3 regions of the Streptomyces sp. NPDC048514 genome follow, and region 3 is predicted to be linked to each of the others. Evidence: riboswitches for the same ligand, from Rfam matches in the RefSeq annotation. Region 3 holds a riboswitch; each other region holds the start of a gene.
What was found. A riboswitch is a leader RNA that binds a small molecule or an ion and turns the genes downstream of it on or off. The one in region 3 is predicted to bind cobalamin.
Positions count from the first base shown of each region.

Region 1: another riboswitch for cobalamin. It lies ahead of ACGFT2_RS29045 (HoxN/HupN/NixA family nickel/cobalt transporter); the one in region 3 lies ahead of ACGFT2_RS02100 (CbtB-domain containing protein).
Region 2: another riboswitch for cobalamin. It lies ahead of ACGFT2_RS31620 (cobalamin biosynthesis protein); the one in region 3 lies ahead of ACGFT2_RS02100 (CbtB-domain containing protein).

Region 1 covers NZ_JBICWT010000014.1:89,486-97,190, forward strand. The annotation lists gene ACGFT2_RS29035 (BTAD domain-containing putative transcriptional regulator) at 1-766, opposite strand, end outside; gene ACGFT2_RS29040 (glycosyltransferase family 2 protein) at 1,197-2,090, opposite strand; gene ACGFT2_RS29045 (HoxN/HupN/NixA family nickel/cobalt transporter) at 2,307-3,506, opposite strand; cobalamin riboswitch at 3,503-3,693, opposite strand; gene ACGFT2_RS29050 (metalloregulator ArsR/SmtB family transcription factor) at 3,958-4,314, shown strand; partial or broken gene ACGFT2_RS29055 (IS256 family transposase) at 4,846-5,013, shown strand; gene ACGFT2_RS29060 (GNAT family N-acetyltransferase) at 5,049-5,615, opposite strand; gene ACGFT2_RS29065 (MerR family transcriptional regulator) at 5,690-6,628, opposite strand; gene ACGFT2_RS29070 (hypothetical protein) at 6,774-7,019, opposite strand; partial or broken gene ACGFT2_RS29075 (IS110 family transposase) at 7,610-7,705, shown strand, end outside.
Region 2 covers NZ_JBICWT010000016.1:156,533-164,237, reverse strand. The annotation lists gene ACGFT2_RS31645 (hypothetical protein) at 1-902, opposite strand, end outside; gene ACGFT2_RS31640 (alpha/beta hydrolase) at 1,399-2,526, opposite strand; gene ACGFT2_RS31635 (class II aldolase/adducin family protein) at 2,792-3,550, opposite strand; gene ACGFT2_RS31630 (inorganic phosphate transporter) at 3,848-5,119, shown strand; gene ACGFT2_RS31625 (hypothetical protein) at 5,150-5,377, shown strand; cobalamin riboswitch at 5,572-5,713, shown strand; gene ACGFT2_RS31620 (cobalamin biosynthesis protein) at 5,811-6,755, shown strand; gene ACGFT2_RS31615 (cobyric acid synthase) at 6,752-7,705, shown strand, end outside.
Region 3 covers NZ_JBICWT010000001.1:491,001-498,705, reverse strand. The annotation lists gene ACGFT2_RS02115 (NAD(+)/NADH kinase) at 1-627, shown strand, start outside; gene ACGFT2_RS02110 (histidine phosphatase family protein) at 1,342-1,914, shown strand; gene ACGFT2_RS02105 (CbtA family protein) at 2,426-3,178, opposite strand; gene ACGFT2_RS02100 (CbtB-domain containing protein) at 3,200-3,421, opposite strand; cobalamin riboswitch at 3,458-3,602, opposite strand; gene ACGFT2_RS02095 (enoyl-CoA hydratase/isomerase family protein) at 3,901-4,977, opposite strand; gene ACGFT2_RS02090 (TetR/AcrR family transcriptional regulator) at 5,078-5,911, opposite strand; gene ACGFT2_RS02085 (MFS transporter) at 6,186-7,705, shown strand, end outside.

The DNA of each region.
Region 1 (7,705 bases), on a different contig from region 3:
CCACCAGGCGGGCCCGCAGGTCGCGGTGGACGGCCAGGGCCTCGGCCTGACGGCCGGTGCGGTGCAGGGCGAGCATCAGCTGCCGGTGATAGGCCTCGCGCAGCGGATACTCGGCGACGAGGGCGGCCAGCTCGGGGACGAGCGCGGCCACACGGGCGCCACCCAGCGCGAGTTCGGCGTCGTAGCGCCACTCGAACAGCAGCAGCCGCGCCTCCTCCAGACGCTGCACGAGGGCGTAGCCGCCGAGGTCGGCGGGAAGCCCGCTGAGCGGGGTGCCGCGCCACAGCGCGAGCGCGGACATGCAGGCACGTACGACGTCCGGCCACTGGCGCAGAGTGTGGGCGCCGCGCGCCTCGCCGACCCGCGCGTCGAAGACGTGCACGTCCAACTCGCCGTGGTCGACGCGCAGCAGATAGCCCGGCGGTACGGCCCTGAGCCGGTCGGGGTCGTCCAGGAGGCGGCGCAGCCGGGTGACGTGGTTGTGCAGCGAGGCCTGGGCGGAGACGGGCGGCATCCCGCCCCACAGGGCGTCCTTCAGCGACTCGACCGACACGACGCGGCCGGGTTCCAGCAGCAGCGCGGCGAGCAGGGCGCGCACCTTGGGGCTGCCGATGGGACGGACGCCGTCGTCGGCGCTGTCCTCCGGGACATCCCGCGCGGCCTCACCGGCGCCATCACGGGGGGACGCGACGGACTCGGCGGAAACGAAGGGGTCGTAGAGGACCGGCGGTCCCAGCAGTCCGAACCGCAGCTCGTACCGCCGCATCTCGCCGCCTCACTGCCTTTCCTGCGCGGCCGGGACCGGCCGTGCGTCGACGCCGGGCGTGTGCCCGCCGTTCTCTGGCGGAATCCCGCCCTGTCCGCAGCGGTTTCCCGCCACCTTCCGTGTGTCGCTCAGGCCGTTGAACCGCCTGGCCCATGGCCTGTTCCGTTGTCGCAGGGCGACTTCCGGCCATCCGGCCCGCAACCTGCCGTCGAACCGTTGGCCACATGTTAGCGATCTGTTGGCGAATCCTGATGTGATCATTTCATCGGATCCGGTTCGACGGTGCGCGCGTAAGTCGCGTAACTCGGGGGAGTGTCGCCGCCGGCTGGATCCGGGGACACAAAGGAGCCCCGGCCGGCGGAGGTGAACGACCGGGGCTCCGTCCCGTCCCCACTGCCCGGCCGCCGGGCCGTGACGGCCCTCGCGCCGTTCAGATCACAGGTGGACGTCCGAGCCGGGTGAGCCGCCACACCGTCCGCCAGCGCATCGGCCGCCGTTCGCCGGCCGGCTCCCGCACCCCCTCCAGAAATCCGCCGAACCATGCCTTCAGCCCGGCCGCCGAGCGGGTGCGGGCCAGGGTGAGCAGCGTCCACACACCCAGGTGGACCGGGACGAGCGGCAGGGGCAGCCGGCGCCGCGCGAGCCAGACGCGGTTGCGGGCGTTGACCCGGAAGTAGATGGCATGCCTGGCCGGTGAGGTCCTGGGGTGCTGGAGCAGCAGCTCCGGGACGTACCGGATGGTCCAGCCGGCGTCGGCGGCCCGCCAGGCGAGGTCGGTCTCCTCGTGCGCGAAGAAGAACCGGGCGGGCCAGTCCCCGATCTCGGCCAGCATCGCCATGCGCAGGGCGTGTCCGCCGCCGAGGAACCCGGTGACATGCCCGCCGCGCATCGGATCCGACTTGCCCAGCCGTGGCACGTGTCGCTGCTGGGTCTCGCCGTGTTCGTCGGCGATGCGGAAACCCACGATGCCGAGGCCGGGATCGGCGGCGTACAGGTCCCGCACCCGCCGCAGGACGTCGGCGTCGACGAGCAGCCCGTCGTCGTCCAGCTCCACCACGACGTCGACGTCCCCGAACTCCCGCAACCGGGAGAGGGCGATGTTACGGCCGCCCGGGCAGCCGAGGTTCTCCGCCACGTCGACGGTGGTGACCTCGCCGGGCAGCGAGAGCCGGCGGGCGAACTCGGGCAGGCGGCAGCCGTTTCCGACGATCACGATGCGGGCCGGGGCGAGGTCCTGCTTGGCCACGGACTCCAGCAGGGCGTCGACCTCGGTGGGCCGGTTGCCCATGGTCACCACGGCGACGGCGATCCTCGGCTCCATCACGTCCTCACCCCATACGGCCGGCGGCGGCACCCCGTCCCGACCGCGCGGCGCCCGCCGTTCACCAAGATGTTGCCTCAGGTCCCCGGGTTCATCAGACGCCAGTTCACTTTGCGGCACCTTTGCCCCGCTTTTGTCTGGTTATAGGAAGCGGCTTTTGATCACCTTCGAGAAGCGGCCACCCCTCCGGGACAGTCGGCGGCGGCCACCCCTCCCCGTTCAGCCCCCGTCGGTGGCGCGGGCCGTCCAGCGCTCCTCGACCTTGCCGAGACGCCAGTACGCGATGGCCACGGCCCAGACGACCACGAACAGGCCGACGATGACGTAGCCGACGTTGTCCAGGTCCAGGCCGGCGATGCGGTCCGTGACGTCGTCGTGCAGACCGAGCTTGTCGTGCAGAACGCCGACCAGTTCGATCGTGCCGACGAAGAAGGCCACGGCGATGGACAGTCCGGTGATGGTGAGGTTGTAGAACACCTTCCGCACCGGATTGGAGAAGGCCCACTGATAGGCGAAGTTCATGAACGTGCCGTCGAGGGTGTCGAACAGGCTCATGCCCGCCGCGAACAGCAGCGGCAGGCACAGCACCGCGTACCACGGGAGCCCGGCGGCGGCGCCGTTGCCCGCCAGGGCGAGGAGCAGGACCTCGGTCGTGGTGTCGAAGCCGATGCCGAACAGGAAGCCCAGCGGGAACATCTGCCCCGGGCGGCGGATGGACCTGGTGAGCCGGCCGAGGAGACGGTTCATGAAGCCGCGCGAGTCGAGGTGGGCCTCCAGCTCCGCCTCGTCGTAGCGTCCGGCGCGCATCGCCCTGAAGACGCGCAGGATGCCGAAGAGCGCGGCGAGGTTGAGCGCGGCGATCAGGTACAGGAAGCTGCCGGAGACCGTGGTGCCGACGGTGCCGAGGACCTGGTGGGTCCGGGATCCGTCGTTCATCAGCGTGCCGGCGAGCTTCGCGCCGCCGGCGACCAGCGCGGCCATGACGACCACCACGCTTGAGTGCCCCAGCGCGAACCAGAAGCCGACCGACACCGGCCGCTTGCCGTCGGCCATCAGCTTGCGGGTGGTGTTGTCGATCGCCGCGATGTGGTCCGCGTCGAAGGCGTGCCGCATGCCGAGCGTGTACGCCGTGACGCCCAGGCCGACGCCGAACGCCTTGGTGCCGACCTCGTAGTGCTGCGGTATCACCAGCAGGAACAGGATCCCGAACGCGGCCACGTGCAGGGCGACGATCACCGCGAGGAGTCCGGCGGTGCGGACGGTGTCCTCTCGGCGCCAGCGGAAGGTCACCGCGGCGACGCTGTCCGGCCCACCTCCGGACGCTCCCTGGGACACGCCTCCGGACGCACCTCCGGACGCACCTTGGGTCACGCCTTCGGACACGGTCATACGGTCACGCTCCAGCACCTCGTGGATCAGCTTCGTGATGCCGTGGCCGGTCTCCTGGCTGACGGGTCGACGCGCCCGCCCCTGCCTTCCCGGCCGTGCGGCCAGTGGCGTCCCTAAGGGCGGGAACTCCCCGATCACAGTGGCGAGGGCCGCTCCGGCCTGGGCCCCTGAGGGGCCGTCACCGGTCTTCCCGAACACCACGGCTTGATCACCCTAGGAGGCGGCGCCGACAGCTGCAAGGCTGCACAGCTGAGCAGGTATGACGCGCGGAGCGGATATGGCGGCCGAGCGGTATGACAGCCGAGCGGATACGACGACCGTGCAAACTAGACAGCCATGCGGCCAGGGGGCCGTGCGGACACGGATCGCCATGCGCACAGGGATCGCCGAGCAGACACGGATCACCGAGCAGACGGGGCCGGCCGTGCAGACATCTGATCGCCGTGCAGCCATGGAAGCGGGAGCCTGCGAAGATGCGGCCATGCATCTGGTCCCCGCGGAACGTGCCGGGCAGCGCACCATCGACGGTCACCGGGTCTGTGACGCCATCGCCGCCGTCGGCGAGCCGGAGCGGGTACGGGCCTGGGCGGACCGCTTCTCGCTGCTCTCCGACCCCGGACGCCTGTCACTCCTGCTCGCGCTCCACGCGGCCGGCCCCATCGCCGTCACCGACCTGGCGCTCGCCACGGGCATGCGGGACACCGCGGTCTCCCAGGCGCTGCGCCTGCTGCGGACCGCGGGCATCGTGGAGGGCCAGAAACACGGCCGCGTCGTGCGCTACCGGCTCGTCGACGGATCGATCTGCGCCCTGCTGAGCCACTGCGCCCCACCCGACTGACACGGCCGGTCCGTCCAGCGCCATGGCCCACGGCCGGAAGGGCGCAGGCGCACCGGACACGCCAAAAACCCCAGGCCGCAAACGATCGGTCCTGGGGTTCCAGTGGAGCCGCTTTCGGGATTCGAACCCGAGACCTACGCATTACGAGTTGTCCGACCGTGGTCCGGAGGCGTCCGTGGGCATGCATAGGGTCGATTCACTGCCTGCTCAGCAGGTGTTCCAGAGGTCTGGGGACAAGAGTGGACGCTCACGGAAAAAGCAGTGACTGAGACCGGAACTGAGACCGTGGCACTCATAGCGCAGAGCCCGAGGGACAGTCCCTACCTCATCAAGCCCCGGCTGCGCTCCGCTCCGCCGGGCGCGCTTCCCGGCTCTGGCCGCGCCCGCGCTCCTGCCTCCGGCCCGCTCGGCGCGGCCGACGCCGACGCGCGCCCACATGTGGACAGGGCCGGTGGCCATGAGGCGATCACCGCAGAACGCGGCCCACGGTCAAGACGATGCCTCCGGCGGGGGATCGGCCGGCACCGGGGTGGAGGTGGCAGCCGGGCCGCCGGGCTGGCGATGGTTTTCAAGCTGGTCGAGTCAGCCCAGGCCCGCTGGCGCGCTGTGAACGCACCCCACCTCGTCGCTCTGGTCCGTGCCGGGGCCCGCTTCGAACGCGGCCACCTCGTCGAACGCCCCGAGACCCTCTCGGCGTGAGCGGCCTCAGCCGATCCGCAGAAGCCGGGAGGATCTCAGGCACCCGTGCGCCGTATGTGCAGGTGGCCATCGCGCGGGAAGGAGGGCGGTGCCGCGGGCAGGATGGAGTCGAAGTCGTAGCGGCTCTTCTGTGCAACCCGGCACGATGCCAGGTTGTCCACCCGGTGCAGGAGTTCGAGACGCTCCAGCCCGTCGGCTTCGAAGGTGTCGAAGGCCCAGTTGGTGAGTGCCTCCAGAGCGCGGGAGGCCACTTCCCGCCCGCGAGCGTGCGCCGCGGTCCAGTAGCCCACTTCGGCCACCGGTTTGCCGGAGGTGACTTCCTTGAGGACCACGTTGCCCACCAACTGTTCGCGAACTGAACCGGGTGGTGTCTCAAGAACGGCGAAGCCGAACCGGTCCCCCGCTGCCCAACCCTGCTGCTGAGCCTGCACCCAGCGTGCCCCGTCGGCATCGTTGTTCACGACAGAGCTCGTCCACTGGCGCAGTGCGGGATCCCGGCTCACCTCGACCAATGCGGCAACGTCCTCCATGCGCCAGGGGCGAAGAACGAGAGCGGGAGAGCCCGGCGACGCGGCCGCCTGAAGTACGACCGGGGTACTCATCAACCGATCATATGTGGCGGCGTTTTCACCCGACGCCAGCCGCGTCCGCCCCATGCCGCCTGGCGACCGCCCCGTCATTGCCGTGTCCGGACGCGCAGAGCCTGGACGGACCAATCGAACACTGGAGCCAGACTCTCCGGGGCCGGCCAGCCGTTGACCACTGCAAGCAGCTGGAGGTACCGCTCCCTGCGGGGGTCACTCACGCTCTCCAGCCGAGTCGCCAGCCGGAGGCGAAGCTCGACATCGTCGGGGCGGCCGAGGAGGTGCGCGCAGTGCGCCGTGAACGCCGCGACGATCGGATCGGCCTGGGGCGAGGCCGGGTCGATGCCGGCGGCCAGGGCCGGGCCGACCTGGTCACGGACGACTGCGGCAATGTCGCGGCGCGGGCCCATCATGTCGCTTCGGGTCTGCTCGGCCGCCAGGTCCTCGGCCATCCGCCGCACCATGGTACGGAAACCCTCGTCCAGGGACATCTCGGCCAACTCCACCCACGCCTGGATCTGCTCTGCCTCCGGGTTGTCGGGCAACTCGGAGGTCATCGAGCGCATGACCCCCGCGAATGCGGGGGCGGCGTCAAGACCGCCGAAGACGGCGTCGAGGAAATCGCCGATCAGACGTCGGCGTTCGTCCTCGGAAAGCTGGGCCAGCCGGTGCATGAGTTCCGTCTCTTCAGGTGTGGACCCGCGCTCGGCCACCGTCATCAGCACCGCGCGCCGCAGGCGCAGGACGCGGATCTGCGCTGCCAGTGCTTCGGCGTGCACCGCGGCGACCTCGGGAAGCGAGAGCTCGCGGTCCACGACCTTGCGGATCGTGGGAAGGTCCAGTCCCAGCTCGCGCAGGGCCCGCACGAGGTCCAGGCGTGCGACGGCGTCGATGCTGTAGAGGCGGTAGCCGGCCGGGCTGCGGTCCGTCGGCACCACGATTCTGCGATCGGAGTAGAACCGAACGGTCTTGACCGTGAGACCGGTCCGTCGAGCGAGTTCGCCGATCGAGTAGAGCGTGTCGCCGTCCATGACCCCACCTTTGTGTCTCCCCCTACTGGAGACTCAAGTCCCTTCGCCTGCCAGCAGGCAACCACTCCTCATCCACAAGTCTTGACAATTCCTCCCGGCTGCCGGCCCGTAGGGGTGAGTGGAGGGGTTGCTGAGAGAGGGATACCTAGGCAGTGGGCTTACTAAGGATCTCCCCAGCAACCCTCATGAACTCTGTGTAGATCTGTGCGATCTCTCTTCGGCTCTGGTCAAGGTACTGATAGCGGTAGCTCGGGGCCTCTCCGCTGTCTTCTAGGGCGGCGGCCAGGTTGCGAACAGCCGTTTCGGCGTTTTCAAGCGCCTCGTATCCGCGCCACGCCACCTGCTCTGCCCGGTCAGGTCCCGCAAGCCCAGCTACTACAGCGGCCAGCACCGCCGCTTCCCCTAATCCGGGGTGTAGGCGGCTCGGTCCGGTCTTCGCAAGGGGCTGGGTGAGTGGTCGACAACGGGCAGCGGAACGCCTTCGGCCCTCATGGTCCTGGAGACCCGCTCTGAGACTGGCGCCGCTGTCCACCGGTGGGATCCATGGCGGTGTCGTGGGCGTCGGGCAACGCCTGATGTCAGCCTGGCCCGAGAGGCCTTCACCTAGAGCGGCGAGACCCGGCGCCTGCGCCACGGCCACGGACCCCACCACCGTCCGCACCTCGCGGTGATGACGCGGGCGCCGGGCTGATGCCTTCGTTTCCCCTGGTCCTTAGAGACCTCTGTCAAGAGCGGCACAGCCCGGCGCCTCCGTGATCACCGTGAAACTCCCGGCGGCCGGCCGAACGTTGATCGTCACGGCACGAGCCCGCCCCCGGGGTCGACCTCTTGTTTCACCCGCGAGCCCGCGAGCTCTGCAGACAGACCGAGCCCCTGGAGTGCGCTGGTGTCGCGAACGGCTACTGAGATGGCGGACCTGTGAGTCCTGGGATTAGGACGCTGCGCGACCCGCATGTGCTCGTGACCTGCATAAATGAACGGATCTGGGAGGATGGCTTGACCGTGTTCTGCGGCATCGACTGGGCGGAGCGCCACCACGACGTCGCCGTCGTCGACGACACCGGCACCCTGCTCGCC
Region 2 (7,705 bases), on a different contig from region 3:
TGGGCGCAGCCGCGGAGCATGTCCTCGGCGGCCTGCTCGATGTTCCCCGCGGGACTCTGCGCGGCCACGCAGATCTGCTCCAGCTTGACCCAGACCGCCCAACTGCCCAGCGGCGTGAGCGTGGCCTGGCCGTCGCCGTAGGTCAGCGCGCCGACCGAGGCGAGGGCTCGCAGCGCCCAGTCGAGCAGGGGTGCGAGCGGGGCGCCGGCGACCGGGGCGGGCTCGGCGGGGCTCGGGGACCCGGCGAGCCGCTCGGTGGCGGGCCCGTAGGGGACCTCGCAGCGCTCGGTGCGCAGTTCGGTGACCCGCTGCTGGAGCAGGTCCAGCAGCTGCTCGACCGGGACCGGCCCGGCGGACAGCTGGAGGAAGGAGAGCACCTGGGGCATGGCCGAGACGACCTCGGCGACGGCGGCCGCCTCCTGTCCCTCGGGTTCGGGGTGCGCGAGCGACCAGGCGTCGAAGAGGGCGACCCAGCCGCGCAGCACGGCGCTGTCGTCGCGGTTCCAGGCACGCAGCCGCCAGCCGGGGCGCGCGCTGTCGCCGTGCACCTCCACCAGCCCGGCGAGACGGGCGGTGTCCCAGTCGGCACGGACCTGAGCGGCACTCAGCCCCAGGTCGGTGGCGGCCCGTTCGGCGGTGGCTTCGGAGAGGGTGGCCTTGCCGTCGGTGGTGGCGCCGTCGCTGCCGGGGCCGAGAGCGGCGTCGGCCCAGCGCGCGACACGGACGGGGCCGGCCAGGCGGGTGCGTGCCGTTCTGGCCAGTTCGGCGGGGGCGGGGGTGCCCTCCGGCGGCCGGGGTGCGGGGCGGCGCGGGCGCCGCTGGTTCACAGCTCTGGGGGTGGCGGCCAGGGGTCGCGGTCGGACGAGTCGAAGCCTGGAGTCGCGCGGGATACGGGACGTCACGGGTGCAGTCTTCCGGTTGACGGTCCGAAAACCCAAACGGAATGTCACGGCGGCCGACGGGCCGAGCCGGGACAACGGGCCGGGAGCGGGCCGGGCAGGCGCAATCAGGCCATCCGTTCACCCTTGAACCGGAACGGACCGAGGGGTCTTGGGCGGGCCGAGGGGGCCGAGGGGCGCAAGAGGGCCGAGGAGGTGGAGTGACCGAGGAGGCAGGACGGCCGAGGAGGTGGAGTGACCGAGGAGGCAGGACGGCCGAGGAGGTGAGGCAGGACGCCTGAGGCCGACCAAGGGGGCAGGACGCTCCAGGAGGCGGGACGGTCCCGGACGCGGGACGGCTGGGCGGGACCGTGCGAGGTCGCGGAGGGACGGGCGTTCGGGCCGGGAGCCGGCCCGGCCCGGACGCACCGGTGGGCCAGGACATGCCGTTGGGCCAGGACGTGCCGGTGGGCCAAGAGCCGGCCGGGCCAAGAGCCGGCCGGGCCGGACGGGCCGGCGGTCACATCAGGGGGGTCAGGAAGCGGCGCAGGCGCTCCTCGTACTCCTCCGGGTCCGCGTTCCACATCGCCGCGTGCGGGGCGTGCCGGACGGTGTGCAGGGCCACCAGGTCGGAGCGGCGCCGGGCGAGACGGCGGGAGTACTCCCACGGGGCCACCTGGTCGTCCGGGCCGTGGATGATCAGGGTGGGCACGGCGAGCCGGACGGGGTCCGCGATCTCGGCGGTCCCGTCGGTGAGCAGCCCGGCCCGGCCCTGAGCGGCCCGCACGGCGAGCGGCAGCAGCGGCTGGGGGGTGCGGCGGGCCCGGGCCAGGGCGCGCAGCGTGGCTTCCCAGCTCAGCACCGGGGAATCGAGGACCAGGCCCGAGATGCGCTCGCGCACGGCCGAGTGCTCGGCGGCGCGCAGGGCCATGGTGGCGCCGGTGGACCAGCCGAGCAGGACGACCCGGCGGGCGCCGTAGCGGACGGCGTAGCGGATCGCCGCGTCGACGTCCCGCCACTCGGTCTCGCCGAGGTGGTTCAGGCCGTCCGGCGGGCGGGGCGCGCCGAGGTCGCCGCGATAGGCGAGCGCGAGGACCGGCAGGCGGCGGGAGTGCAGGAAGCGCATGACGTTCATGGCCTGCTCGCGGGTGGTGCCGAGGCCGTGCACGGCGATCACCCAGGTGTCCCGGTGGCCGGGCAGGAACCAGGCGGGCAGGGCACCCAGCTCACCGGGCACGTCGACGTCGGCGTGGTCGAGGCCGAGCGCGGAGCCCGGGTTGCCGACGTAGAGGTTGGGGGTGAGCCACACCGCGTCGCCGGGGGCGAAGGTGCCGTGCGTGACGCGGTCCAGGCGGCGTACGACGGTGTCGGCCGTGTGCGCGAGCGCCTCCTGGACCGGCCCGACGACCGCGTGGGAGCCGTCGCCGGCGAGGCCGTAGGTGCCGGGGCGCAGGGAGGCCAGATCGCGGGTGAGGGTGATCCGGCCGGTGTCGGTGCCGTGCACGGTGAGCCGGGGCTCCGTGGGCAGCGGCCTGCCGGCGGGCGCCTTCAGCGCGGCGTCGCTGGCGAGCCGCCCCGCGGCCACGGATGCCATACCGGCGGCGAGGACGGCGCTGATCGCGGTGGCGGTCGCTTTGACTGGGCCCACCCGTCCAGTGTCACGGCGCTCCCGGTCCCCGGCCAGCGGAAGGGCGGAGCGGTGTGACGGCCGTGCCGGCACCGGGCGATACGGCACCTTGCCCACCGCCTCCAGGGCGTGAGGGGATCCCCGTCCGGTACGCAGCGACCGGACGGCGTCGCGCAGCACCGCCGGACCCCGCACACGTTTCGCCGGACCCGGAGCATGCGAGGAGCCGTGGCGCGGGGAGAGCCGGTCGAGAAACCGTCGGAACAGCGGGCTGGGGAGCAAGGGGTCACCTCCGTTGGCCATACCCCCTCAAGCGTGCCCCGGCTTCGGCCAGTTGTGCCTCCGTGAGCAAGGACGGCGCCAGGCCCGGCACGGAGGACGCCGTCAGCCACAGGCGGCACATCCATTCCAGCTGGGCGGTGCGGTCGTAGGCCTGGTCGAGGCCGTCGCCGTAGGTGATCGTGCCGTGGTTCTGCAGCAGGCAGCCGGAGCGGCCGGCGAGGGCGCCGAGCATGTTCTCGGCCAGTTCGTCGCTGCCGTAGGTGGCATAGGGGGCCACTCGGACGGGTCCGCCGAGGGCACCGGCCATGTAGTGGACCAGGGGCAGTTCGGGCACGAGCGTGGAGACCGCGGTGGCGTGGACGGCGTGGGTGTGGACCACCGCGCGGGCGCCGGTCGTGCGGTAGACGGCGAGGTGCATGGGCAGCTCGCTGGTCGGGACCAGGGTGCCGAGCACCTGGCGTCCGGAGAGGTCGACGCCGGTGATGTCGCCCGGGGTCAGCCGGTCGTAGGGAACGCCCGACGGGGTGACCAGCACGAGGTCCCCGACGCGGGCGGAGACGTTGCCGGAGGTGCCGACGACCAGCCCGTCGGCGACGGTGCGGCGTGCCGTCGCGACCAGTGCCTCCCAGATCCGAGCGGTGTCCGCGTGCGCCGCCACGCCCGGTCCCGGCTCCAGCGCCGCACCGGCCATCGCGCCGCGCACCGCTTCCCGGCGCTCGCCGCCCGGTTCTTCCCCCGACGTGTCCCGTCGCTGCTCAGCCATGCGCCGATCCTGCCAGCCACGAGGCGCCGGCGGCACGGGTCGTCCATCCGGCCATCGGTCCGTCCGTCCGGGCCCCAGCGGCGGCCTGCCGGGTGACCAGAATCTCCTCAACGGGTCGACGAACCGGCTACGGGCTCTCGCTCGAGGCCGGTGACCAAGGCGCGCTTGGGCCGTCGCGGGCAAACGGAATGCCAATTCATGGTCACGGACACCATGAGGTCCGCCCCAGTTCATCTTCCGTTCACCCAGGTTGCCTACGTTCGACCAGCCAATGACCTCGAACGATTGCCTGGGTAAATGGAAAGCTTCTCGCTGATCCTCGCGATTGTGGTTGTAACCGCACTTGCGTTCGATTTCACGAACGGTTTCCACGACACAGCGAACGCGATGGCCACCACCATCTCCACAGGCGCCCTGAAGCCCAAGATCGCGGTGACCATGTCCGCCGCCCTCAACCTGGTGGGCGCCTTCCTCTCGGTGGAGGTCGCCAACACGATCTCCAAGGGTCTCGTCGACGAGACCGGCATCCGTCCCGAGGTCATCTTCGCCGCCCTGGTCGGCGCGATCCTCTGGAATCTGCTGACCTGGCTGGTGGGCCTTCCCTCCAGCTCCTCCCACGCCCTGATGGGCGGCCTGATCGGCGCCACCGTCGCCTCCGCGGGCCTCGACGCCGTGCACGGTGACGCTCTGGTCACCAAGGTGCTGCTGCCGGCGGTCGCCGCGCCGATCGTGGCCGGCGTCGCGGCCATGCTGGCCACCCGGTTCTCCTACGGCATCGGCGGCAAGGCCGAGGGCGAGGCCACCCGCAAGGGCTACCGCGCCGGCCAGATCGCCTCCGCGGGCCTGGTCTCCCTCGCCCACGGCACCAACGACGCCCAGAAGACGATGGGCATCATCACGCTCGCGCTGATCGCGGGCGGCTCCATCGCCCCCGGCTCGAACCCTCCCACCTGGGTGATCCTCTCCGCGGGCCTGGCGATAGCGCTCGGCACCTACATCGGCGGCTGGCGGATCATCCGCACCATGGGCAGGGGCCTGACCGATCTGGAGCCGCGCCAGGGCTTCGCGGCCCAGACCAGCGCCGCGACCGCCATCCTGGCCTCCTCCCACCTCGGCTTCTCCCTCTCCACCACGCACGTCGTCTCCGGCTCGGTGATGGGCGCCGGTCTGGGCCGCAAGGGCGGTGTGGTCCGCTGGTCCACCGCCACCCGCATGGCCGTCGCCTGGGTCCTGACCCTGCCGGCCGCCGCGCTGGTCGGTGCGGGCGCCGAGTCCGTCACCGACCTGGGCGACTGGGGCACCGCCGCCGTCGCCGTCTTCCTGGTCGCCGCGAGCGCCACCATATGGAAGATCTCCCGCCGCTCGGTGGTCGACCACACCGACGTCGTCCCCGAGACCGAGGAGCCGGCCGGCGTGGTGACCACCGCCATCGCCGCCGTGATCCCGCCCCCGGCGGGCATGCTGCCCGAGGAGCCGCCCGTCGCCTTCCCGCAGCAGGCCACCGGGCCGTCCCCGGCCGCCGTTCCGACGTCCACCGCCCCGGCGACCCCGCCGGCCGCCAGGGTCTGACCCCGAGAACCCGGTACCGAAGGAAGCATCATGAAGATCGACTGGGCGGCTCTCGGCTCCGTCTTCGGCACGAGCCTGGTGTTCACGGTGGGCCTGGTGGCCCTGTTCACCCTCGGCATCAACGGCCTGACGCGACGCGAGAAGGCCGCGGCCCAGGGCGGCTCCGCCACTCTCGCCGTCACCGGCGCCTACGTCTGCTTCGCGGCCTGCGCGGCGGCGGTGGCGTACGGCATCTACTTGATCGTGGCCAAGGCCTGACCGCCGCGGCCCGGACCGGCCGGACCACCGTGGCCGGGGCCTGATCGCCGCGGACCACCGTGGCCGGGGCCCGACCGAACACACCGAGGCTCCCCTCCAGTTGTCCTGTCCTGGAGGGGAGCCTTCGGCGTGCGGCGCACCGCGGTGTGGGGATCGGCACACTCTCCCCACGCAGGTCAACAGCAAGTTGACTGCCCTTCCGGGCACGTGGTGGACTGCCCGGGCCATGTACGGCGGCAAGAGAGGAAGCCGGTGCGAATCCGGCGCGGTCCCGCCACTGTCACCGGGGAAAATCCCCGGGAGCCAGGAACTCTCACCGCCGAATCTCGTCGAACCAGGGCGCGGACACCCTGAGTGAGGACCCATATCGCCATGCCCGGCCGCCGAAGGACCAGTACCAGGCCCGCTCCTGTGCCCATGGCCGGCTGAGCCGATGGGTGCCGATCGCTGCTACGCGTACGGCGCCGCCGCCGGCCTGCTCGGCGACCTGCTCCTCGGCGATCCGCGCCGCGGGCACCCGGTCGCCGCGTTCGGGCGGGCGGCCACGGCCGTGGAAGGCGCGTTGTGGCACGACCACCGCGGCTGGGGCGCCCTGCACACCGCCGTGTGCGCCGGTGGCGCCGTCGCTCTCGGGGCCGTGGCCGCACGCGTCGTACGCCCCTCCCCCGCCGCGTCCGTCGCGCTGACCGCCGCCGCCACCTGGACCGTCGTCGGCGGCACCTCGCTCGCCCGGGAGGCCCGCACGATCGGGCGCGCCCTGCGGGCCGGGGACGTCGAGGCGGCCCGTGTGCGGCTGCCCCATCTGTGCGGCCGGGACCCGCAGGCGCTGGACGCCGACGGGATCGCCCGGGCCGTGGTCGAGTCGGTCGCCGAGAACACCTCCGACGCCGTCGTGGGCGCGCTCGTGTGGGGTGCCGTGGGCGGCGTGCCGGGCCTGCTCGGCTTCCGGGCCGTCAACACCCTGGACGCGATGGTGGGGCACAGGTCCCCCCGGCTGCGGCGGTTCGGCTGGGCGTCCGCCCGGCTCGACGACCTCGCCGGCTGGCCGGGGGCCCGGCTGACCGCCGTGCTCACCGCGGCGGCCGGCCCCGATCCCCGCGGCGCCCTGCGCGCCTGGAAGGCCGACGCGCGCCGGCACCCGAGCCCCAACGCCGGGCCCGTGGAGGCCTCGTTCGCGGGCGCCCTCGGCGTGCGCCTGGGCGGCACGCTGTCCTACGGCGGCCGGGTCGAGCACCGCCCGGTGCTCAACGGACGAACCGGACGCACCGTGCAGGTGGCCGACATCGACCGGGCGGTACGGCTGTCCCGCCGCGTCGGCCTGCTCGCGCTCGGCGCCACGGTCGCCGCGCGCCGACTCGTGAAGGGACGTGGGAAGTGAGCGGGGGTCTCCTCGTCGCCGGCACCACCTCCGACGCCGGCAAGAGCGTCGTGACGGCCGGCATCTGCCGCTGGCTGGTACGCCAGGGCGTGAAGGTCGCGCCGTTCAAGGCGCAGAACATGTCACTCAACTCGTTCGTCACGCGGGAGGGCGCGGAGATCGGGCGGGCGCAGGCCATGCAGGCCCAGGCGTGCCGGGTCGAGCCGACCGCGCTGATGAACCCGGTGCTGCTCAAGCCCGGCGGCGAGCGGAGCAGCCAAGTGGTGCTGATGGGCCGGCCGGTGGGCGAGATGAGCGCACGCGGCTACCACGGCGGGCGGCAGCAGCAACTGCTCGGCACGGTGCTGGACTGCCTGGCCGAGTTGCGGGGCACGTACGACGCGGTGATCTGCGAGGGTGCGGGGAGCCCGGCCGAGATCAACCTGCGGCGGACCGACATCGTCAACATGGGCATCGCCCGCAACGCGCGGCTGCCCGTTCTCGTCGTCGGCGACATCGACCGCGGTGGCGTCTTCGCCTCCTTCTTCGGGACCGTCGCCCTGCTCTCGCCGGAGGACCAGGAACTGGTCGCCGGTTTCCTGGTGAACAAGTTCCGCGGGGACGTCTCCCTGCTGGAGCCCGGCCTGGACATGCTGCACGGGCTCACCGGGCGGCACACGTACGGCGTCCTGCCGTTCCGGCACGGTCTCGGCATCGACGAGGAGGACGGGCTGCGGGTGTCGTTGCGGGGCACCGTACGCGAGTCCACCGTCGCGCCCCCGGTGGGCGAGGACGTGCTGCGGGTCGCGGTGTGCGCGGTCCCGCTGATGTCCAACTTCACGGACGTGGACGCGCTGGCGGCCGAACCGGGCGTCGTGGTGCGGTTCGTGGACCGGCCCGAGGAGCTGGCGGACGCCGACCTCGTGGTGCTCCCGGGCACGCGCGGGACCGTACGGGCGCTTCAGTGGCTG
Region 3 (7,705 bases):
CTGCCGCCGCCGCGGGTCCGCACGGAGTGCGAGGTGGGCGGTGACTGGGGCATCGCGCTGAACATCTTCGCGCTGAACGACATCGTGCTGGAGAAGCTGGCCCGGGACCGGCAGGTGTCGGTCGGGGTCTATCTGGCCGGCCGGCTCCTCGCCAGCTACTCGGCCGACGCGCTGCTGGTGGCCACACCGACGGGCTCCACCGCGTACAGCTTCGCGGCCGGCGGTCCGATCGTCTCGCCCCGTGCGGAAGGTCTGATCTTCACGCCGGTCGCGCCGCACATGGTGTTCAACCGCTCGGTCGTCGCCGCCCCCGACGAGCCGATCGCCCTGCGGGTGCTCGAGCGGTCGGGTCAGGCGGCCGTCAGCATCGACGGCCAGCTGCGCGGTGTGCTGAGTCCCGGTGACTGGATCGGCGTGTACGCCGCTCCCCGCCGGTTGAAGGCGGTCAGGCTGGGTCCGACGGACTTCTACGGCCGGCTGCGCGAACGCATGAATCTCACCGACGCGCCGGCCGCGCTCGCCGACGGGAGTGCCGCCCCGCTGTGGCCGGTGACCACTCCCCCGCCCGGCGACCTCGAACACCTCGCGCTGCCCCCGGTGCCCGACGACTCCTCAGGGCACTCCTGAGCCGGCGAAGCCCGAGTGACGCGACGCCGTCCCCGCCGGGGCAGGGCCGTACCCGCCGGCGTGTTGCCGCCACCGCCCTGCCGACCGGCGCTCAGGGCAGCGCTCGTACGAGGACGAGCGCCCGGTTCAGGAAGGGCTGCCGGCGCAGCCGGCCGTAGCACTCGTCCCGGGCGCCGGAGTCGAGGTCGTGACGCACGGAACTCTCCGGCTCCTGACGCCCGTACCGCAGGGCCGGAGGGGGCCGGGCCCCACGTCCCCTCCCCGACCGTGGCGTCCCCGGCGCTCGGGCGGGCGTGCCGCCGAGCGCCCGGCGCCGACACCCCGGGTGCCACCGGGAGGGCGTCCGGCGGATGTTAGGTTCGCGGCCGGAGCAGACGGGACGAGGAGGTGGCCCATGGCGGCTCTGGCTGGGCGACCGGCCGGACGGAGGACCTGCACACACGCGAAGCCACGCCCCCTGCGCCGCTTGCATGGCTCGCGCTGCGTTCGGTGCTCGTGCCGCGGGTGCCACATGTGCCGCGAACACGGCGTGGCCCGGGTCGACATGACCCGCGCTACCGGCCACGCCCCGAGCCGCGCCGGCCGGATCGGACGGGTCGGACGGGTCGAGCGGGTCGGCCGGATCGAACGGGTCGGGCGGGTCGGGCAGGACGGGCGGATCGGGCGGATCGAACGGGTCGAGCAGGTCGGGCTTAGTCCCGTGGGAGCAGCCACGTGACCAGCCGCGTCACCCTCGTCTCGCCCGCCACGAGTCCGTCGCTGCGGCAGGCCCGCTTCTACGACGGCGACTCGCTCGACGACGCCGGCGCGGCCCGGGCCCGCTCCGCGGCCGGATCGCTGCGCGCGGCCTCCCGTGTGCTCTCCTCCGCGAGCCCGCGCTGCCGGGACACGGCCGGGGCGCTCGGCCTCGATGCCGTGGAGGCGGCGGAGTTGGCGCCGCTGGACATGGGCCGCTGGCGGGGCCGCACCCTCGAGGAGGTGGCGGCCGCCGAACCGGAGTCGGTGGGCCGCTGGCTCGCCGACCCCGGCTGGGCGGCACACGGCGGCGAGTCGGTGCGGGAGGTGTGCGACCGGGTCGGTAACTGGCTGGAGACGGCGCGGGACACGGAGGGCCGCACGGTCGCCGTGGTCGAGCCGGAGGTCGTACGGGCCGCTGTCGTCCATGTGCTCGGTCTGCCCCCGGCGGCGTTCTGGCGGCTCGACGTGGAGCCGTTGACGGCCACGGAACTCAGCGGGCGGGCCGGCCGCTGGAATCTGCGGCTCGGTCGGCCGCTGGCCGCGCCGTAGCCCGCCCCGGCCGCGCCGAGAACCTGCGGGCGGACGGAGGGCCGCGCACGGTCACCGTCTGTGTGCCGGGGGGCCAGATCCCGGTGCCGGCGGGGCAGTTCCGCCAGCGCGCAGCGCAGGCAGTCGCTCTCCTCGGGCCACCGAGGCGCCGCTGCACCTGGAGGGTGTTCCGGGCAGTGCGACGGCACGGTGGCGTGCCGCTCGTGGCACTCGGCCGGGTCCTAGACGCGTGCTTCCGGCTCCCGCAGGAGCTGCTCCGACCGCTTGGCCGGCCGGGCGGGCACCCGCACCCGGGCGCCCCGGCCGCCGATCTGGCGGCGGCCGGCGATCAGTTGCCCGTACTCCTGGACGGTGAGGGCGGCCGCCTCGCGGCCCCCAGGGTGATGCGGCGCGGCCGCGGGTGTCCGGCCACTCGGTTCCTCCGCTGCTCGCCCGGTCGGTGCCCGGAAAACGCGACAGGGCCCCCGGATGGTTCCGAGAGGCCCTGGTGTCGCAAAAGCGTTCGGCGCGTTCAGTTCGAGGCGGGAACCGTTCGCCCGGCCGGTACCGCGGCGGGCTTGGGATTCAGCTGCCGTTCCGCCAACTCGCCGAAGAGCAGGCCGAATCCTCCCCACAGGACGCCCTGGATGGCCACTGCGGACAGCCGGAACCGCCACAGCAGATCGGCCGGGAAGTTTTTCGGCACCTCGTTGACGACCGGCAGGAACTCGTAGGCCAGGCCGATGACGACGGCGAAGGCGGCCACGCCCACCACGGTCGCCCACCACGTGCCCAGCGACGGCGCGAGCCGCTTGCCGAGGATGGTCGCGGCGACCGCGAGGAGGACGCTGAGCAGCATCATCAGGAAGTACAGGGTGGTCCGCCTGCCGATGGTGTCGGGGTCGCCGACCGACGGCGGGTTGGCCGGGTACTTCAGGAACGGGACCACGTACACAGCGAGCAGCGCACAGCCGGACAGCAGCAGTGCGGTCGCCCGCGGGCCGAAGCGTCCGACGCGGCCGAGCGCGAAGCAGTACGCGAGCGCGGCGATGCCGCCGAAGGCGACCCCGTAGATCAGCACGCCGGTGGCGAGGCCGGCGGTGGACTGCAGGGAACGGGAGACGATTTCCATCTCGTGCTCGTGTGAGTGGGCGTCCTCGAAGCTGATCGCCTTGTCGACGCTCGGCTCACCGAGCAGGTAGGCGGCGACCAGAGCGAGCACGCCGGCGGCCAGACCGGCGAGCATGCCCCGAACGAGGAGGTTTCTTACCGTTGCGGAGTTCATGGGTGTGCGGCGTCCCTCGGGTCAGTGGCAGGGGAAGCCGAGGAGGTGGCGGGCGTCGTGCACCCACTCGTGGACGTCCGTGCCACTGAACACGGAGGTGGCGCCCTGCTCGGCGCCGACGAAGTAGAGCAGGACGAGCATCAGGATGCCGAAGAACGCCGCCCAGGGAGCAATCGCCTTCAGCGGCAGCTTGGCGGGGACGACGGGGGTGGTGGCGGTCGGCGGGGCGACGGTCTGCGCCATGGCAGGGCCTCCTCTGGGAGTTCGCGTCCCATCTCGGTGGTGCACTGGACGACGGCCACGGGTCTGACTCGCGAAACGTCTCCAAGGGCGTCTCGCACACAGTGGCGCGACCGTGCCGGATTCCCACCGGCTTCCGTCTCGCCGTCGTCGATATCGGACAGACCGTACCGCGTGACGCGTGCACGGCCAAGACCGCACCACCCGGCGTGATCTTCCTCTCGCACCGGGTGGCCGCGCCCGGGAGGACCGGGTCGGCGGCGCCGCAACACCCGCCTCCGGGAGGGGATCCGGGCCCGGCGGGGGGCGACGGTTCAACTCGGCGGACCGCCTACGCCTCCCCCCGGCAGGGACGACCGTTCGGCTCAGCAGGCCGCCCTGCCCGGCGAGGGCGAGGGCCCGGCTCGGCGGACCGCCTCCCCAGGCAGGGACGACGGTTCTCATCGGCAGACCGCCTCCCCCGGGAGGGGCGACCGTTCGGCTCAGCCGGCCGTGTCCGGGGCGGTGCCGGGCCCCGCAAGTCCCAGTTCCCGGTCGCCGAGCGGAGCGAAGAAGCGTTCGACGTCGGCGTCGGTCACCTCCGCGAGTGTGGCCGGTGACCAGCGCGGGTTCCGGTCCTTGTCGATGACCTGGGCGCGGATGCCCTCCACGAGATCGGGCGTGCTCAGGGCGGCGCAGGAGACGCGGTACTCCTGGTCGAGGACCCGTTCCAGCGACCCGAGCCGCCGGGCGCGGCGGACGGCGGCCAGGGTGGCCTTGAGGGCGGTGGGCGACCTGGTGAGCAGGGTCTCGGCGGTCTCCTTCGCGTCCGGGCCGCCGTGGGCGAGCAGCCGGTCGAGGATCTCCTCGACCGTGCCGGCGGCGAAGCAGCTGTCGATCCACTCCCGCCGTCCGGCCGACTCGCCCTGCGGCGGCGGCTGCTCATGCCGCGCGACGGCGTCTCGTGCGGGCATGTGGGCGAGATCCTCGACGAGACGCCGGAGCGCGCCGGACGGTACGTAGTGGTCGGCGAGCCCGCACAGCACGGCGTCACCGGCGCCGATCCGGGCGCCGGTCAGCGCCAGGTGGGTGCCCAGCTCGCCGGGTGCCAGGCCGAGGAGACGGGTGCCGCCGACGTCGGGCACGAAGCCGATGCCGGTCTCGGGCATGGCGATCTGCGAACGTTCGGTGACGATCCTGACGCTGCCGTGCGCGGAGATGCCGACGCCGCCGCCCATGACGATGCCGTCCATGAGGGCGACGTACGGTTTGGGGAAGCGGGCGATGCGGGCGTTGAGGTGGTACTCGTCGCGCCAGAACGCGGCCGAGGCGGAGCCGTCCCCGTCGCGGGCGTCGTCGTGGACGGCGCGGATGTCGCCGCCCGCGCACAGGCCGCGCTCGCCCGCACCGGTGACGAGGACGGTCTCGACGGCCGGATCGTGCTCCCACGCCGTCAGGGCCTCGTCGATGCGGCGGACCATGCTGTGGTTCAGGGCGTTGAGCGCCTTGGGCCGGTTGAGAGTGATGTGGGCGGCCCGGCCCCTGATGTCCAGCAGGACGGGCTCTTCGGTACCGGTCATCCGAATGCCTCCGTCAGGCCACGGGCCACGATGACGCGCATGATCTCGTCGGTTCCTTCCAGGGTCTGCTGCACTCGCTCGTCAGGGTCCGGTGAGGGATCTACGGAGTCGGGCCGGCGTCCGGACGCGCGTCGGTCGCCGGATCCGGCAGGTAGCTCGCCAGGCCGCGCAGGATGATCTCCAGACCGATGTCGAACCTCTCGTCGGACGAGTCCGTCACCATCACACCGGCCAGGGCGCGCAGATGAGGGAAGTCCGCCGCCGGCAGGGACGCGAAGTAGTTCTGCATCTCGCCGGCCATCTCGCGCCAGTCGGGGCGGGCCGGAGAACCCTCACCGCCGTGCTGGGCAGCGCGGTCCAGCCACATGCCCTCCTCCAGGACGAACCCGTCGATGTACGTGGAGATGAGGTCACCGGCCTCCGCCGCGATGCGGTCGGGCAGTCCGGCGGTCCGGAAGAGGCCGAGCAACGCCTCGACGTGCGGCAGCAGTTCCGCGGTGAAGGGGACGTGGGCCATGGAGATCCTGGCCATGTCACGGTGCGCCCGCAGGCACTGCCGCCAGGAGCGGGCGTACTCCCCCACCTGCTCCTGCCACCGCTCAGGATCGGGTTCGGGCTTCTCGAAGCCGCCGAACAGCCGGGTGTACATCAGCTCCAGCAGGTCGTCCTTGGAACTGACGTGGGCGTACAGGGCGGAGACGGCGACCTCCAGCTCCGTCGCCACCCGCCGCATCGACAGCCCGTCGAGGCCCTGCTGGTCCAGCACGGTGAAGGCGGCCTCCACGACCCGTTCACGTGACAGCGGGGCGCGCGCCGGGGCCACCCGGGCGCGAGCCGGGCGCTCGCGCTCCCAGGGGGACGGCGGTGTGGAGGTGGGGCCGGGGGTGGACGGCGGAGGGGGAGGTGGGGGGGTGTCGGCGGCCGCGTCGGTCATGGGGACAGTCTAGGCATCGGGAGAACAGTGTTCTCCCCAACCGAGCGGCGTTCAGGAACGGAAACGCGATATAGCTTGTCTGCCCGCAGGCATTGCGCTATATCTTAATGAACGCTGTTCTCTGGATGAGCGACGTTCTGCTACGGTGAACGCCGTTCTCCTGCTGTTCGGCCGTCCGGCTCGCGGACCCCATGCCGCCCGGCCGGGCAGTCGCATCCATCCGTCCCACCGCGCCGGGTCGTCACCGCGGCGCGCCATTTCACGAGGAGTCCCGATGTCCACAGGTGTCGCGTCCGCCGAGACGCCCACCGACTCCCCAGCGCCCTACCGGTGGCGCTGGGCTGCGCTCTTCGTGATCCTCGCGGCCGAGGTGATGGACCTCCTCGACGCCGTCGTCACGAACATCGCCGGCCCCTCCATGCGGGCCGACCTCGGAGGCGGTGCCTCCACTCTGCAGTGGCTCGCGGCCGCGTACACCCTCGCGATGGCCGTCGGGCTCGTCACCGGCGGGCGGCTCGGGGACATCCACGGGCGCCGCCGGATGTTCCTGGTGGGAGCCGCCGGCTTCACCGTGGGTTCGCTGCTGTGCGCGATATCCGGGTCGCCCGAGATGCTGATCGGCGCGCGTGTCGTGCAGGGGCTGTTCGGCGCGGTGATGCTGCCGCAGGGTCTCGGCATGATCAAGGAGATGTTCCCGCCGAAGGAGTCGCAGAAGGCCTTCGGGCTGTTCGGCCCGGTCATGGGACTGTCCGCCGTGTGCGGTCCGATCCTGGCGGGCTGGCTCGTGGACGCCGACTACTTCGGCACCGGCTGGCGGATGATCTTCCTGGTCAACCTGCCCCTGGGCACCGCCGCCATCCTCGGCGCCCTGCGCTACCTGCCGAGGGGCCGGTCCGGCACCAAGCCACGCCTCGACATCCCCGGCATGGTCATGGTCTCGCTGGCCGCGCTGCTCATCATCTTCCCGCTGGTCCAGGGCCGTGAGTACGACTGGCCCGCGTGGACGTTCGTGATGATGGCCGCGTCGGTGGTCGTCTTCGTCGCCTTCGGCACGTACGAATCGCGCCGCAGCAAGGCCGGCCTGGACCCGCTGGTCGTCCCCAGCCTCTTCCGCAAGCGCGGATTCAGCGGCGGCATGACGCTCGGGCTGGTGTTCTTCTCGGCCATGCAGGGCTTCATGCTCGTCTTCAACCTCTACACCCAGATCGGCCTCGGCTATTCGCCGCTGAAGGCCGGACTGGTGATGGTGCCCTGGTCGGGCGGCATGATCGTCGGGTTCGGGATCGCCCAGGGTGTCACCAGGTTCGGCCGGGCCGTACTGCAGGCGGGCGCGCTGGTCATGGCGGTCGGCGTGTTCGGCGTGTGGCTGACCCTGGACAGGGTGGGCGGCGGCGTGGGCCCCTGGCAGCTGCTGCCGTCACTGCTCGTCACCGGCATCGGGATGGGCCTGCTCATGGCGCCGTTCTTCGACATCGTCCTCGCCAGCGTCGAACAGCACGAGACCGGTTCGGCCTCCGGGACGATGACCGCGATACAGCAGCTCGGCGGGGCCTTCGGGGTGGCCGTCCTCGGCACCGTGTTCTTCGGTCTGCTGGGCGGGGGCATAGCCACCGCCGTCGACCACCACGCGGACGGCCTGCGGGGGAAGTTGGCCGCCGCGCACGTCGCGCCGGCCGCCCAGGACCGGATCGTGGCCGACCTGCGCAGGTGCACCTCGGACCGCGCCGTCGCCAAGGACCCTGCCGCGACGCCGGCGTCCTGCACACGGCTGGAGAAGGACACACGGTCGGCCGT